DNA from 3 places in the Dermacoccus sp. GAS27A genome. Region 3 is predicted to be linked to each of the others. Evidence: riboswitches for the same ligand, from Rfam matches in the RefSeq annotation. Region 3 holds a riboswitch; each other region holds the start of a gene.
What was found. A riboswitch is a leader RNA that binds a small molecule or an ion and turns the genes downstream of it on or off. The one in region 3 is predicted to bind S-adenosylmethionine.
Positions count from the first base shown of each region.

Region 1: linked by a shared signal. The riboswitch ahead of ABH936_RS00425 (aminotransferase class V-fold PLP-dependent enzyme) and the one ahead of ABH936_RS01495 (bifunctional o-acetylhomoserine/o-acetylserine sulfhydrylase) in region 3 are both predicted to bind S-adenosylmethionine.
Region 2: linked by a shared signal. The riboswitch ahead of ABH936_RS00625 (homoserine O-acetyltransferase) and the one ahead of ABH936_RS01495 (bifunctional o-acetylhomoserine/o-acetylserine sulfhydrylase) in region 3 are both predicted to bind S-adenosylmethionine.

Region 1 covers NZ_JBIYDW010000001.1:83,446-86,710, reverse strand. Annotated here, with positions in the region: gene ABH936_RS00430 (DNA translocase FtsK 4TM domain-containing protein) at 1-859, opposite strand, end outside; SAM riboswitch class IV at 1,180-1,294, shown strand; gene ABH936_RS00425 (aminotransferase class V-fold PLP-dependent enzyme) at 1,338-2,903, shown strand; gene ABH936_RS00420 (ribonuclease J) at 3,187-3,265, opposite strand, start outside.
Region 2 covers NZ_JBIYDW010000001.1:144,459-147,723, reverse strand. Annotated here, with positions in the region: gene ABH936_RS00625 (homoserine O-acetyltransferase) at 35-1,207, opposite strand; SAM riboswitch class IV at 1,242-1,350, opposite strand; gene ABH936_RS00620 (hypothetical protein) at 1,440-2,378, opposite strand; gene ABH936_RS00615 (EcsC family protein) at 2,652-3,265, opposite strand, start outside.
Region 3 covers NZ_JBIYDW010000001.1:343,594-346,858, forward strand. Annotated here, with positions in the region: gene thrS (threonine--tRNA ligase) at 1-393, shown strand, start outside; gene ABH936_RS01495 (bifunctional o-acetylhomoserine/o-acetylserine sulfhydrylase) at 560-1,873, opposite strand; SAM riboswitch class IV at 1,946-2,061, opposite strand; gene ABH936_RS01500 (GNAT family N-acetyltransferase) at 2,185-2,679, shown strand; gene ABH936_RS01505 (hypothetical protein) at 2,676-3,065, shown strand; gene ABH936_RS01510 (HIT domain-containing protein) at 3,149-3,265, shown strand, end outside.

The DNA.
Region 1 (3,265 bases), 260 kb from region 3:
GCTGAAGCAGCTCGCCCTCGTCGTCGCGTTCATCGAGGGGGTGGCCGAAGATCTGCGCCTCGACCTCGCGGATGCGCTGCGGGATGCGATTGACGGGCGTGCGCGTCAGCACGAGGAAACCGAAGAACGACACGAGCGCGAGGATGATGCCCGCGCCCCACACCGTGAGCGCGGCAGACAGCGGCCCTCCCGTGATGACGCCGAGGATGCCGCCTGCGCCGCGCACCGCGGTCGAAACCCCTGTCGACGGACGCCCGCCGACGAGGTGGGCGATCCCCGTCGAGCCGAGCGCGAGGATCGTCAGTCCGATCGTCATGCGGTTGGTCGGCTGGTGCCCCCGCGGGTGGCGGAACATGTGGATGGCCATGCCGATGAGGACGACGGGCAGAACGTAGGCGATGACGCCGAACGTGCCGGCCGCGACGGCGTGGACGACGTCCCCGAACATGCCGGGCAGCCCCCACCACTCCCGCGCAGCGACGACGATGCCGAGGGCGAGGAGGGCGAAACCGAGCCCGTCGCGACGGTGTTCGGGTTCGAGGTCAGAAGCGGCGGCGCCGACGCGGCGGACGGTGCCGCCGGCGACGTGCGAAACACCCATCCACGCGCCACGAGCAGCGCGACCGGACGCGGAGGGACGCGCTTCAGCAGCCCCTCGCGACGAGCCGGTCTTGCGCGCGGGTGCATTCTTCGTCGTGCCGCCCGAACGTGGTGCGCTCGACTTCGGCGGGGTCGTGCGGGCGCGCGTCGTCGAGGCCGCAGATGCGCCGGCCGGGCGCGAGCTCTTGGCGCGCGGCTGCGAAGAGGCCTTCTTCGCGACGAGGACGCTGTCGTTCGCTGGTCTGTTTCGGGTCGCCACCCCGCAAGGCTAGTGGGGGTTCCGGCCGTTTTCGCGGACCCACGCCGTGACACGGGTCCAATGGTGACGGCGGGTCGGCTCGACACCTTCGAATCCGCGTCCCGATGCGCTGGCGCGTTGACGCGCTCGCATCCGACAGCGCCCTGACCCTTGTCGGAGGCGCCGCCAGCTGCCCGGGGGACCACGGGCATCCCCACCGCGAGACGCCGACTCTTGCGCGCGGCGCTCGCCATCCGCGATGCCACAGTTGATCTCACGATGCGAACCTCCGGCCGCTCGTCGGTGGACGCGGCGGAGGGCCGGGTGCGAGCGTTCACGTAGGTCATGAGTTCCAGCGCACAGCCCCGGCTTGCTGGACGGCAACCCTCCACCGCGGTGGGGTGCTCCGGGTGACGACCTGGCCGCCACCAGCACCGGTGTCGGCAAGCGCGGGCCGAGCCATCTGGCGACGGCGAGGCCCCTGACTCGAGGAGCCTCGATGCCCCGTTCTGCCATTCTCTCGATCCTTGACTCCGACGCGCGCCGCCACGCTGCGAGCCACACGAGCCGCCCCGCTCATGCCGTAACCCCCGGAACTCCCGTCGCGGACCCCGAGCGTCACCACACCCAGCCCGCGCACCCCGGCGGGTCCCGTCGCGAGACGCCCACGGCTACCTATCATCGCGCGGACGCGTCGCAGCAGGCCAATGTCGCCCTGGCCACGATCGGCGCCGATCTCGGCGTCGCGACGCTCGACGGGCGCGTCGTCGAGCACGCGAACTTCGACCATGGCGCGACGGCTCCCGCGCTGCAGGCCGTCGCACGGGCCGTCGACACGACCCTGCGCACGTACGGTTCGGTGCATCGCGGTGCGGGACGGGCGTCGCAGCTGACGACCCGGTGGTACGAGGAGGCTCGGCAGGAGGTCGCCGCGTTCGTCGGCGCGCGCGAGGACGACGTGACCGTCTTCACGCGCAACACCTCGGACGCGCTCAACCTGTTGGCCCACTGTCTGCCGCAACAGACGCAGGTCTTCGTGTTCCGCTCGATGCACCACGCAGCGCTGCTGCCGTGGGCGGACGAGCGGACGACGCGGCTGCCGATCCCTCACTCTCACGCCGAGGCTGAGGGTTACCTCGACGTCGCTCTGGCGGAATTCCGCGCCCACAACGATGCTCCCGTGTTGGTCCTCATCACCGGCGCCTGCAACGTGACGGGCGAGGTGTGGCCCATCGAGCGCCTCGCCGCCGTCGCCCGCCGGCATGAGGCGCGGACGGCTCTCGACGCCGCGCAGCTCGCCCCGCACCGCCGCGTCGACATCGACGCCTGGGGCATCGACTACGTCGCTCTGTCCGGCCACAAGGCCTACGCGCCGTACGGTTCAGGAGCCCTCGTCGGGCGCCGCGACTGGCTCGACACCGCCCCTCCGTACTTCCGCGCCGGCGGCGCGAGCCACCGCGTCAGCGAAGATGCGTCAGGCGCCGGCGACGTCGCCTGGGCGCCCGCGCCCGCACGCCACGAGGGCGGCACCCCGAACGCGGTCGGGGCCATCGCGCTCGCGGCCGCAGCCTCGACGCTGTCCGCGCAGCGCGGCGAAGCCGAGGCGCGCGAGGAGAAGATCCACGCCATCGTCCGCGACGGTCTCGCCTCGATCGACGGCGTGAGGATCGTCGAACTCTTCGACGAGCAGAATGCCGCGGACGCTCACCTCGACGATGGCGCGCCAAGGCGGAATGCGAGCGACAACGTCGGCGTCACGACGTTCACCGTCGCCGGATACGACCCGACGCTCGTCGCTCAGGTGCTCGCAGACGAGCACGGCATCGCTGTGCGCGACGGGCGATTCTGCGCTCACCTGCTCTGCGACGCGCGCCTCGGCGAGGGCGCGACGGCAGTGCGCGCCTCGATCGGTCTCGCCACGACGACAGAGCACGCACGACGCCTCGTCGACGCCGTGCGTGCTCTCGTCACCCATGGGCCCGCCTTCGACTACACCCACACCCCGGGCCTCGGGTGGAGCCCCGTCACCGACCGACGAGACCTCTCAGAGCCCCGCCCCTGGTGAGGAGAACGAGCGGCGGTGGGCCCCAGCGAGGGGCTCACCGCCGCATTTCGTCAGATACGGGATGCCGACGCGGTGGCTCCTGTCGAAGGGCCCGCTCGCGCGCTCATGCGAGTTTTTTTGACCACGCTCAATAACAAACCTCGACGTCCATTTCGAATCCAGTTGCACCCCAACGGACGAAGGGTGCGACGCGTCACACGCGTCGCACCCTTCATTCATCCGAGATGGCAGCCAGAGGCGATCTCAGCCGCCTCACACGACCCCCTGACATACCCCCGAAGCGTCAGGCGTCGATGACCACCGGGATGATCATCGGTCGGCGGCGCAGCTTGCCGCCGACGAAACCGCCCACGGCGCGCCGG
Region 2 (3,265 bases), 200 kb from region 3:
CACACGCTACCCGAGGTGCCGCGAGCGCCCGCCGTCACGCCACGGGACGGACGCGGCCCGCCTCGGCCGTGAGCGGCCGAGCGATGACCTCGCGCACGAGCGCCGCGATCTGGTCGGCCTCGATGAGGAAACCGTCGTGACCGTGCGGCGAGTGGATGAGACGCAGCCGTCCGCGCCCGTGAGCCCGGACGATGTCGGCGGAGGCACTGACCGGGAACAGCCGATCGGAGTCGACCGCGGCGACGACGAGCTCACCCCCGAACACCCGGAGCGCAGGCTCGATGCCGCCGCGGCCGCGGCCGACGTCGTGCGTCGCCATCGCCTGCGTGAGCCGCACATAACTCATGGCGTCGAACCGCGCGACGAGTTTCGCGGCGTGGTGCTCGAGATAGCTCTCGACGGCGAACAGGCCGCCGTCGAGCGTGCGGTCCGCTCCCTGCGACTCGCGCCCGAACCGCTCCTGCAACTCGTGCGCGCTGCGGTAGGAGGTGTGCGCGATCTGGCGGGCGAGCCCGAGCCCCGACGTCGGGAAGACGCCCTGCTCGAGGTAGCCGCCACCCCGGAAATCCGGGTCAGCTTCGATTGCCCGCACCTGCGTGTGCCCCCACGCGATCTGGTCGGCGCCCGCCGCCGCGCAGCTCGCGACGACGAGGGCGCGCTGCACCCGATGCGGGAAGGTCGCCACCCACTCCGCGGCGCGCATCCCGCCGAAGGAGCCGCCGATGACGGTGTGGAAGTGCGCGATGCCGAGAGCGTCGGCGACCCGCGCCTCGGCGCGCGCCTGATCCCTGACGCTGACGTGTGGGAAGCGCCCGCCCCACACCCGGCCGTCTGGTGCGAGCGACATGGGGCCCGTGCTGCCGCGACAGCCGCCGAGCACGTTGATCGCCACGACGAACAGCTCGTCGGTGTCGAGGGGCGCGCCGGGGCCGATGAGACCAGGCCACCACCCCGCCGTCGGCTGCCCGGGGCCGACCGGCCCGACGACGTGCGAGTCTCCGGTCAGGGCGTGCTCGACGAGGACGGCGTTGCTCGCGTCGTCGTTCAGCTCGCCCCAGCACTCGTACGTCATGACGACGTCGGGCAGGGCGGCGCCGTTCTCCAGCGTCAGGGTGCCGATGTGGACGGCACGTGCGTGCGGGTTGAACCCGCCGTCGGTGAGGGGCGCCGCGGGGTCGGCCACGGCGAGGCGACGGTGCGAAACCATGACGTCCTCGATTCCGAGGTGGGTCGCAACCCACCTCTCGCGCTTGCCGCCCACGGGCGGCCCTGTCGTCACCCGGGGCACCCCGCCGCGAGGGAGGGTTGCCGCTCAGCAAGCCGGGGCTTGTGTCACTGAAACTCTTGACCTGCGACACAGTAGGCGGCCCTGCCCGCGGCTTCCATCGCCCGCGCGGCGACGTCCACGATGTGGCGCGCTCCCACAACCGGCACGCTCGTCAGGCGACGGAACTCTGCCGAGCCTTCGTGTGGAGCGCACCGACGGCCTGCTCGTACGACAACCCCGTGCCTGTGATGTCGCGCAGCAGCTGCCCCAATGACGTCCGCCCGATGAGCAGCGACGCCGCGGCGCACGCACCGGCTCCCCGCAGGTCGCCTTCGCGCCAGGTCGCGGCGGCCTCGAGGGCCTTCCACGCGGCGCGGCCGTGGCGCGGCACGAGCGGCAGCCAAGTTCGCAGGCACGCGCTCGTCATCGGCGGGCCGGGCTCGCCGAGCGGCGTGCCCGGGCTCAGCAGACGGAAGAGTTCGGGTGCGACGCACAGGAGGATCTCATCGCGCGTCGGGCCATCGACGACAGCGTCGGCGAGCACCTGCAGGTCGGCGCTGCGGGAGCGTCGCCGGGTGCCCGACGCGGTGTCGGGGACGTCGCACAACCGTGCCCAGGCGGCTCGGACGTCGACGACGCTGGGAACGGGGCGCGCGGTGGCGGCCATGGCCTCGCCGCCGCGGCGGACGTCGCGAAGCTGCTCGCGGGTCTGCTCTGACAGGGACGGGATCTCGTGGATCGCGCCGTCACAGCAGCCGAGCTCGCATTCGATGGCCCACCAGTGCTCGTCGCTGGCACCGAGGACGTGGTGCAGCGGCACGCGGCGCTCGATGCGTTTCGCGAGGGCCGCGATGTCGACGCGGCCCGGCTCGCAGCGATAGGCGATGGCGATGGCGGCCTGCGCACCCATCGTCGCGCGCCGCTCAGCGACGACGTCGAGCATGTGCGCCGTCTCCCCGTCGCACGCATCGTCCGCCCAGCCGAGCACCCCCGCGAGCGCACCGTCACGTTCGAACAGGACGATGACGGCGCCCGCCCCCTCGGAGCCGACGAGATCGGGAAGGGCTGCCACCAGGGCGCTGAGGCCCTTGAGTCGTGTTGTTGTCTTCATGCCCCCCAGCGAAACCCATGACGCCACCCGCGCGCTGACCACGAGCCACAAACCTGTGGACGAGGCATCCTGCGGACCGCGAAACGGGCCGTAGCCGTCACACCTGTGGGTGAGTGGGCCGTTCGAGCAAGGCCAGGCGGGGGTTCGCGGCCCGTCAGATCGTCGCCCGGAAGCCCGTTGATGCGCACAGACGACACATCGCCGAACCGGCCCGTTCACGCCGAACGCCACCCGTCGAAGACGAGTGGCGTTCGGGGTGGAATCAGGGCGACGTCAGGCTGACGGCGGGATCTGCGCGACGAAGTCGCGACGCGCCGACTGGGCGATCTTGCGGATGAGGACGACATCGAGGCCGCCACCGATGAAGCCGCCCGCCACGGGGATGAGGCGCGGAATGCGCGTGAGGAAGCGACGCCCCACCTGCGAGCCGAGACGGAACGCAACTGACTTGTTCACGACGGCGAGCGCCGCCGGCGGCAGCTTGCGCGTGGCGACGTTCGTCGCGACGCCACCCGTCATCGGGCCGAGGCCCTTGAGGACCTGCGTCGCGTCCGCACCGATGAGGTCGAGCAGGATCGCCGAGCGCACGGCTGGGTCGTCGACGTCGTGACCGTTGATGGCGGCGATTGCCGCGACCATGCGCGTCGCGACGGTGTAGAAACCGATGACGTTCGCGGGCAGTGCCACGGGGAGCGTGACGAAACCGCCGAGGTTGGTGAGGAAGCCGTTCGCGCCCGCGAGCTTCGTGTGTGATGCGACGACGTCGTCCATCGCCGCTTCCTTGGAGCCCGCCTTCTTCATCGCCTCGTCGGCGACGGCGCGGGCCGACTTGAACGTCGCCACGCCCCCGATGCCCACCGAGATGAGGTGCTGCGCCAGGGTGTTGG
Region 3 (3,265 bases):
AAGTTCGGCTCGATCGAACGCTTCCTCGGCGTGCTCGTCGAGCACTACGCGGGCGCGTTCCCGGCGTGGCTCGCGCCGGTTCAGGTGCTCGCCGTGCCCGTCGCGGAGGAGTACTACGACTACCTGCAGGACGTCGCGACGAAGCTGCGCGAGGCCGGCGTGCGTGTCGAGGTCGACATGAGCGACGACCGCTTCCCGAAGAAGATCCGCAACGCGTCCAAGTCGAAGGCGCCGTTCATCCTGATCGCCGGTGAGGAGGACCGCGACAACGGCGCCGTCTCGTTCCGTTTCCGCGACGGGTCGCAGAAGAACGGCGTGCCGGTGGCCGACGCGATCGCCGAGATCACCCGCGTCATCACCGAACGTCAGAACACCGACCCGACGGCCGGCTGACTCCTGCCTCGACGACGACGCGCGCCCCCGAACCTCGCGGTTCGGGGGCGCGCTCGTGTGTTGGCATGTGCACCCGAGGGCCGGCGTTCGACACGGCCGGATGACCACGCTCGGGGTACGAAACCCGGCTGCGTCACCCGTCGCGGGGACCCACCTCAGCGCATGGTCATTTCGCTGCGGCGAAGCCCTTCTCGAGGTCGGCGATGATGTCGGCGGAGTTCTCGATGCCGACGCTCAACCGCACGAGGCCGGGCGTCACGCCGGCGCCGCGGCGGTCCTCGTCGCTGCCCTGGGAGTGCGTCGTCGACGCAGGATGGATGGCGAGGGAACGGACGTCACCGATGTTCGCGACGTGCGAGTGCAGTTCGAGGGCGTCGACGAACTTCTTGCCCGCCTCGACGCCACCGGCGATCTCGAACGACAGCACGGCGCCGGAGCCGGCGGGCAGGTAGCGGTCGGCGAGTTCCTTGTAGGGGCTCGACGGGTCGGAGGCGTAGAACAACGCTTCGACCTGCGGCTGCGACTTCAGGAACTCGACGACCTTCTTCGCGTTCTCCACGTGTCGCTCCACACGCAGCGACAACGTCTCGAGGCCTTGCGCGATGAGGAACGCGTTGAACGGGGAGACGGCCGCGCCGAGGTCGCGCAGCAGTTCGACGCGCGCCTTGAGGATGAAGGCGAGGTTCGCGCCGAGCGGCGATCCGACGCCGAGGTCGCGGGCGAACACGAGACCGTGGTAGCTCTCGGACGGCTCGTTGAACTGCGGGAACTTCGCCGGGTCGGCGGCGTAGTCGAACGTCCCGGCGTCGACGAGCACGCCGGCGATCGACGTCCCGTGCCCCCCGAGGTACTTCGTCGCGGAGTGGATGACGACGTCCGCGCCATGCTCGATCGGGCGCAGCAGGTACGGCGTCGCGACGGTGTTGTCGACGAACAGCGGCACCCCGGCGTCATGCGCGACGTCGGCGAGGCCGCGCACGTCGAGCACCTTCTGGTCGGGGTTGCTCAGCGTCTCGCCGAACAGCAGCTTCGTGTTGTCGCGGATGGCGCCGCGCCACTCGTCGAGATCGTTGATGTTGTCGATGAACGTCGTCTCGACGCCAAGCCGCTTGAGCGTGTACTTGAGCAGGTTGTACGTGCCGCCGTACAGCGCGGACGACGCGACGATGTGGTCGCCGGCCTGCGCGACGTTGAGGATGGCGAACGTCGTCGCCGCCTGACCCGACGCGAGCAGCAACGCCCCGACGCCGCCCTCCAGCGCGGCGATGCGGTCTTCGACCGCCTGCGCCGTCGGGTTGCCGATGCGCGTGTAGATGGGGCCGAGATCCGACAGGCCGAAGCGGTTGGCCGCGGTCTCGGCGGAGTCGAAGACGAACGACGTCGTCTGGTAGATCGGCAGCGCCCGGGCGCCGGTGTCGCCGTCGACGTTCTGGCCGACGTGGATCTGCTTGGTCTCGAAGGCCCAGTTCTCGGAGCTCATGATGATGTCCCTCTCGAGGAGTGCGTGGACGCACGGGCGGCGCACCGTACGTGTGGTGCCCGAAGGGGAATCCCTCCGCGCTTGCCCGGACGCGCTCGGCGCCGGGCCAGGTCGTCACCCGGAGCACCCCGCCGCGGTGGGAGGGTTGCCGGCCAGCAAACCGGGGTTTGACGCTGGCGCTCGTGACCTGCGGCCACTCTAGGCCGGGTGGTGTCATCAGGCGGGAATGCTGTCTCACATTTTGGTCGCGGCCCCGTGCTGACGCGACGCACCTACGGGCGACGACCCTCATGCCGTGCTTGACTGTTGCCATGACACCGACGATCGTCCGCGCGCGCCGCGAAGACGCGTTCGCCTGCGCGGCGCTGCGTCTGCAGATGGACCTCGAGGCGGGGGAGAGCAACCGCCCCGGCTTCATCGCCCAGTACGCCGATCACTGGCTCGCGCACTACGACGATCTGCCGACGTGGCTCGCCTCGAGTGCTGACGGGACGGCTCTCGGCATGGTGCAGACGTCGCTCGTGCACCGGCCCCCCGCGCTGGCGCGGCCGGCGCAGCCGTCGCTCTACATCGCGGTCGTCTTCGTCACGCCGTCGGCGCGCGGCCAGGGCCTGGCCGAGCGGATGCTGCGGATCGTCGACGCCTGGGCCGACGCGCACGACGTCGCGCGAATGATGCTCAACGCCCGTCCGCGTGCCCGCAGGCTGTACGAACGAGCCGGCTTCGGCCCGCCGGACGAACGTCACATGCAGCGTGTGGCGCCGTTCGGCCTCGACGCCCGCCGCGATGCGGAGCGTGCGTCATGAGCGACGACGTCATCTGGGCGCTCGATCAGCGAGAGCGCTGCATCGCCTGCCCGTCCAAGCCGGTCGCGAACGCCGTCGTCCTGCACCTCGGTGCTGACGGCGCCCTCGCGCGCGACGCTGTCGAGCAGTGGGCTCGTGACGGCGTCATGGCCGCCTCGGTCGCATGGCCGGGGGCGGCAGCCGCCCTCGATGACGACGACTGGCTCGACCTCGAGGACGCCGTCACGGGCCTCGCCGGGCTCGCGAGCATCGTCGCCGTCGTCGGTGACGGCGACGCGGCCGAGGTCGCGCGGACGTTGGCGGGCCGTGTCGGCGACGTCGCGCACGCGGGGGAAGCCGATCGAACCATTGTCCCGGCGCGTCTGCGCGAGATCGCGGCGGTCTGAGACCGCTCACCCGGGGGTGCGTGGTGCGCGCGAACCCACCCGCGGCCGCTGCGTCGAGGCAGGCGGGGCTCTAGGATCGGGCCATGGTCGACGAGTTCAACGCTAATTCGCAGGACGACATCCTCATCGAGCAAGGCGGCGCCTTCGCGGGTGAGGCCGACGGGTTCGGGCGGCTGTGGACGCCGCACCGCATGGCGTAC